DNA from 2 places in the Kurthia sp. YJT4 genome. Region 1 is predicted to be linked to the other one. Evidence: riboswitches for the same ligand, from Rfam matches in the RefSeq annotation. Region 1 holds a riboswitch; the other holds the start of a gene.

Region 1 (3,432 bases):
GTTCTTGATTTTTATCAACTAAACGAATCGCTAAATCGAGTTTAAGACCAATCATTGATAATTTCTGTCCAAGTGTATCATGTAAGTCACGTGCAATTCGTTGTCTTTCTTCTACAACACTTAATTCAGAAATACGATTCTCTGCTGATTTCAACTTATTTTCTAAGTGGTCACTCTGTGTACGGCTGAATAAATAGAATGGTGCTAAAATCGTACCGAACACGATGACAACCATGAATGGAATTTGCTGAATATAAATAGCCGTTTCAATGAAAAAGCCACCAATAATCGCACCAACTGTTGCCGCAATGTGTAAGCCATACATAATATAAAAGCCGACTTTACTACGAATACGTCCAATTAAAAATGACGTAAAAATAGAGAAATAAAAATAGCCATATAAAACGGACATAACGGCATTTATAATCATCTCAAATGATAGCCACATATACGTCAAACCACTTGGCAGTTTGAAATCTAAATACACACAAATAAGATATGTAATCAGAATGGCTGCTGCAATACTTTGCGTCGTATGATCTTGATTTTTAAATACTGAATAAAATGGAATAAAGCAAATAAATACCCATGCTAAAATACTTTGAATGGGATGTTTCGGTATAATAGAATACCATTTTGACACACGCGTTCAACTCCTTAATTCTCTGTCTATCATATAACAAAATACTGTTTCAAGCTAGAAACATCTTGTTTTCTGTAGTTTCCTTTTACAATATCGTGTACTATTAGAATGACGACGTAAATTTCATTTATTGGAGGCATCAAGTGATGTTAATTCAACTTTTTATTTTAGGGATTTTATCTGAAAATAATTACCATCCCTACTTTATCAAAAAGCTCTTCACAAATATTGTTGATATTGATCCAAGTTTTAAATTAAGTGATGGAAAACTTTATTATCATTTCGACTCGTTAGAAAAAAAAGGATATATTAAAAAAATCGAAGTCATTCATACAGAAAATCGTCCTGAAAAATCCGTTTATGCCATTACAGATGCTGGACGTGCGTATATGGTAGAACTCATTTATAAAACATTCGACTCGATTAATTTAGCAGATGTACAAAGTCTCTATATTCCTATTTTATTTTTAAAGTATGTTGATTTAAAACGTGTAATTGGTCTATTAGATCAGGCAATCGAGCGTGAGAGTAAGCGAATCGATTCGATTATTGAAGCTGGTTCACATCCTTCTGTAAAAGATGTTGATCATATTCAATTAATTATCCGACATGCAGATCGACAATTTAACGAAAACTTAAAATGGCTACAAGATATTCGTGACGCAATTGCAGAACATATTTAAGCATACAAAAAAGACTTAGGCACTGAGCCCAAGTCTTTTTGTTATTTAATCTGTCACTTTACTCCGGAATAAACTTCCTAACGAAAAAGCAATTGTATGAATGATTAAAAAGACAGATTCATTAAAATACCAATCATTTGTATAACTATTAAACGGTGAACGACCGTAAATAATCGATTTCGAATCATTCCATGTTCCGCCAAAAACTTCAATTTGACTTGTTACATATTGATATTCTGTACCGCCTGCTAAAATAAAAATCACGACAATAATAAGAATTGCTGATGCTAGCTTTCCTTTTGTTGCTGTTTCAAAAAAAGATACGCCAACGCTCCACGTAATAAACAGACTGACACACAGGAAAGGCACTAATAAAACAATTAAAAAGAAAGCAGGGTTTAAGTTTCCAACTTTTTCAGTAGGGTCCAACGTAAAATAATAATTGATGACCATGAAACCTAAAAAACTAATCCCTAAAGAAATATACCACGATAGATTTTTCACACAATTTCCCTCCATACTTGTTCTCATTATACAAGACAACCTATTTTTACTAAAGCGGAACCTTGCAAAATGGTCTAAATATGGTATGCTCTAACCATACTAGATTTGCGGGGGGACTCTTAGGAGTTGAGAAGGTAAAACCTGACCCTTTGAACCTGTCAGTTAATACTGGCGTAGGGAGCAGCTGTTTTTCGCATGTAATGCTGTTCTACGATTAATTCGTTGAGCAGCTTTTTTATTTTTATAGTGAAAAAGCAGAAACCCGTCCTCTAATTTAGTGAAACTGAGTATGAGAAGCTTCATGAATTTGCTTTTCATTCATCAATGGAGGTAACTAAAAATGAGTATCCAATCAATTCATTCAACGAAACCAATTGTTCACTGTATTACGAATTATGTCGTAACAAACTTTACTGCAAATGGACTTTTAGCAGTAGGTGCATCGCCCATCATGGCGGATGAAATACAAGAAATGCATGATATTGTTCAAATCGCAAATGGATTATTAATTAATATCGGTACGTTAAATACACGCACAGTCGATGCGATGATATTAGCTGGACAAGCTGCAAATAAAAAAGGGATTCCAGTCGTTTTAGATCCTGTAGGCATCGGTGCTTCTAAATATCGTAAACAAACAGTCGAACAACTATTACAACATGTGCAATTTACAGCCATTCGCTGTAATGCTGGTGAGTTAGCGGCTCTTGCGGAAATTAAAGTCACCTCTCGTGGTGTCGATGCAGGTGAGGTGTCTTTTGAAATTGAAGAAGCAGCTAAACAAGTCGCAACACGCTACAAAACGATTGTTGCTGTAAGTGGTGTAGAAGATTTAATCACAGATGGCACGACGGTTCACATAATAAACGGCGGACATGCATGGATGGAACAAATTACAGGAGCTGGTTGCTTATTATCTGCCCTAACAGCTGCTTCAATCGCATCACATACAGACGCACTACAAAGTGTTATCACAATTCACAAAGACTATAAACAAGTCGCAGAAACTGCACATCATCACAGCAATGGTATTGGCGATTTTCAAATGCACATCCTAAACCAACTACAACAAATGAGTTTTGGAGGGATTAAATAATGTTACCGATTACACTGACGATTGCCGGATCTGATTCAGGTGGCGGTGCCGGTATTCAAGCTGATTTAAAAACATTTCAAGAATTGAAAACATTCGGTACATCTGTTTTAACAGCTGTTACTGCACAAAATACGTATGGCGTACAAGCTGTTTATGCGTTACCCGAAGATTTCATTGTGGAACAATTACAGTCGATTCAAAGCGATTTTAATGTGAATGCACTAAAAACGGGGATGCTTTTTTCAGCATCTATTATTGAAGCTGTTTCAAAACAACTAGAGAATGTACAAGCACCTATTATTGTTGACCCTGTCATGATTGCAAAAGGTGGTGCCACACTACTGCAACAAGAAGCAGTTGATGCGATGATTACTCACCTATTCCCACTAGCGACTGTTCTCACACCGAATATTCCAGAAGCAGAGGCACTGACAGGCATGAAAATTCAAACTTATGATGATGTTGAACAGGTAGCTAAAAAATTACTCGCTATGGGACCTGAAGTC
Region 2 (3,432 bases), 360 kb from region 1:
AAAAAGTAATAAATTTTTTCGGGACCGCTTCGCTAAACATTTTATATACATAGCCTACATAGAACAACATAACAATTTGAGGCATAATAAATGTTAGACGTAGAGCCACGCTCCAATCTAGTTGGTTTAAAAAGGCTGTATATAAATAATAGTCCGTGAAAAAACCCCATAGACTTGTTGCTGCACAAAACATGCCATAAGCTAAAAATTCCTTTTGCTTTCTTCTAAATGCATAAAAAAGTAATGAAATACATGCAGTTAATGTAATACAGCCAATTAAAAAGACTTGCCAAAACTCATGTTGCTGTTGCTTTTTCACGATAATTTGTTCATTACCGATAGATATACTTTTCCTCAAACCACCACTTACATTCTCAAAACTAATCATTTGAAACGTAATTTGCAACGTCGTTTGATCTACGCGAAAACTAGGTATTTGTGGTTTCATTTGTTGTACAGCTGTCTTATTACTTTTTAGGAGGCTTCCATTCTCTTTGATAAGTACATTATTTACATATAAATTATAGCTACTATATTGAAAAGGTATATAAAATTTTAAATAGCGGCCAACAAAAGATTCAGGAACTTTAATCGTTGTACTATAAGTCGCACGATCAGAGTCAATATTTAAACGCTGATTTAGCATATAAGGTACTTTGACAATATCGCTGTTTCCAAGCTTAATTTCTTCTTTCATATCTTGTGGATCAAACAATTCACCACGTATAAAGTTCCAGTTTCCATTTAAATTTTCATAAAAAGTATCGTAATTTGAATGACGAAAATCATGTGTTGTCATTGTGGTAGCAAAACTCATCGGAGCGTACGTCATAAAAAGTATACAGAATGATAAAAGTGATACAAACCATTTTTTCATTTACGCCCCTCCTTTACATCCGTTAGTTATTCCCTTTTTCTTATAAAATTACTACTTATTCATAAAAAAACACCCACCGAATAAATTTCAGTGGGTGTTCATTCTATTATATAGAACTGATTTTGTCAGCTTGAAGTTCCTGAGGCCAGTGAGAAATTGTGTTCCCCATCTCCCAGAACAAATATTCAAAGCGAGTTGTTTGTAAGAAAATTTCTTTAACATGTGCCAGTTCATCACCTGTTAAATCAGCTGCTAACTCATCCATCAAATCAATCATATCTTGTGCGCTATGTTCAAATGTCGGTTCACTATACATACGCACCCAGTCACCGTAAAGTGGATGATCGACAGCTCCAGGAATTTGTGCGAGTTCACGTCCAATCTCTAAATAGCTCCAAGCACATGGTAAGATAGCTGCGATCACATGCGCAAGTGAGCCATTCTGCGCTTCTGATAACATATAACGAGTATAAGCTATCGTTGTCGGCGCTTCTTTTGCTTCACGCATCTCTTGCTCTGAAATCCCAAAACGCTCTGCATATTTACGATGTAAGGCCATCTCAATTGATAACGTATGATGGACTGAAGCTGACAAGCGTGTCATAACATCTAAATCGCGTGCTTTTTGAATCCCAATCGCAAATACTTTTGCATATTGAATTAAATATAAATAATCTTGAATCATGTAGTGACGGAATTTCTCTGGTTCTAATGTTCCGTGACCAATTCCTTGTACGAATGGATGTGCGTGATTTGCACGCCAAATCGGTCGAATTTCCTCAATTAATTGCTCTGAAAACTTCATCTTTTTTCTCTCCCTTTTCACAAACACGAAGGAAACAAAAAGGCCACTCACCGCATTACGAAAATCGTAAAAGACGGAGAATGACCTGCAAATAATATGCTAAAAATGTCACTTCTTCCTTACGACAGTGCGAACTGTATCAAGTTAGAGGGTTAAGCTACTGCTCTCTCAGCCAATTTTATATGGCACCCCTAGTAGTGATTGTTTGTGTATTTAATTGTTAGTACACACCTATCATCTATGACAACAATTGGAAAGTCAAGCGATTTTTTAAACAGGTTCTGGAATCGAGATGAACTGATCGACAACAATCGTATTAATCGCATTAATATAAGCAAGTGCACTCGCTTTAATGACATCTGTATCAGAAGCTTTTGCAATATATGTTTCGCCTTCATATTCAACTTGTAACTTCACTTTACCGATAGCTTCTTTACCGCGTGTCACACTTGAAATTTTGTATTCAAGTAGCTTTACTTCGAATGCTGTTACTTCTTGTAGCGCTGAATACAATGCATCAATTGAACCTGAGCCAACTGTCGCTGCTTTCAGTACTTCCTCACCGCGACGTACCTTCACACTTGCAGACGGGAAGATTTGATTCGAAATCACTTGAATGTCTTCTAAGTGGTAGAAAGCATCACTATGAAGCGCAACTTTTGCATCTTCATTTGTACGTTTGAAATAATTTTCTACTAAAATGAATAGGTCGTGGTTATACACTTCTTTTTTCGTATCAGCCAACTTTAAGAAATCCGCAAAAACCTCTTCAAATTGATCTGGTGTTAAGTTGCCTAACGCTAAGTTTTCAAGTGCATTTTTCACCGCATGACGACCAGAACGAGCTGTTAATACTAATTCCATATCGTCTAAACCAACCTCTGTTGGGCTCACGATTTCATAAGCATCACGTGATTTTAATAGACCATCTTGGTGAATACCAGATGAATGCGCAAAGGCATTGTCGCCTGTGATTGCTTTATTTACTTGTACATCAAGTCCCATTAAGCTCGAAACGATGCGCGATGTGTTCATAATCTCTTTCTTGTTGACTCGGGTATGTGCATTGAAATAATTTGAACGTGTTGATAGTGCCATCACGACTTCTTCAAGTGCTGCGTTACCCGCACGCTCACCGATTCCATTAATTGTACACTCTACTTTATCCGCACCATTTTTAATTGCCGCAAGTGTATTCGCTGTCGCCATACCTAAGTCGTTATGACAGTGAACACTTAGTAATACAGAATCATCTAAGTTTTTCATACGGTCATTTAATTTACCAATCATTTCACCGAATTCTTCTGGTACTGCATATCCAACTGTATCTGGTACATTAATCATCGTTGCGCCAGCTTTCATGACCGCTTCAATTGTTTTCCATAGATATTCAAAATCAGAACGCGATGCATCTTCTGTTGAATATTGTACTTGTGGTAAAAGTGTTTTTGCGTATTTTACTGCATCTACACCAATTTGTAGAATTTGATCTTTTGATTTTGAGAATTTTTTCTCTACGTGAATATCCGATGTACCAAGTACCATGTGAATCATTGGATTTTCTGCGTATTTTACAGCATTGTAAACTGAATCAATATCCGCTTTCACTGCACGCGCTAAAGCTGTGATCATAATATCGTCTGTGTTACCAACTTTTTGTGCGATTTGCTTTACTGCATTGAAGTCACCTTCTGATGAAGCGGGGAACCCTGCTTCGATGATATCTACTTGTAATTTTTTTAATTGATGT

What was found. Region 1 has a riboswitch for thiamine pyrophosphate ahead of thiM (hydroxyethylthiazole kinase). Riboswitches for the same ligand answer to the same signal wherever they lie in the genome.
Region 2: another riboswitch for thiamine pyrophosphate. It lies ahead of tenA (thiaminase II); the one in region 1 lies ahead of thiM (hydroxyethylthiazole kinase).

Annotation. Positions count from the first base shown of each region.
Region 1 is NZ_CP126689.1:1,589,538-1,592,969, forward strand. It holds gene QN089_RS07780 (sensor histidine kinase) at 1-643, opposite strand, end outside; gene QN089_RS07785 (PadR family transcriptional regulator) at 790-1,326, shown strand; gene QN089_RS07790 (hypothetical protein) at 1,372-1,830, opposite strand; TPP riboswitch at 1,930-2,027, shown strand; gene thiM (hydroxyethylthiazole kinase) at 2,171-2,926, shown strand; gene thiD (bifunctional hydroxymethylpyrimidine kinase/phosphomethylpyrimidine kinase) at 2,926-3,432, shown strand, end outside.
Region 2 is NZ_CP126689.1:1,234,515-1,237,946, reverse strand. It holds gene QN089_RS05980 (sensor domain-containing diguanylate cyclase) at 1-877, opposite strand, end outside; gene tenA (thiaminase II) at 984-1,682, opposite strand; TPP riboswitch at 1,782-1,885, opposite strand; gene QN089_RS05970 (2-isopropylmalate synthase) at 1,953-3,432, opposite strand, start outside.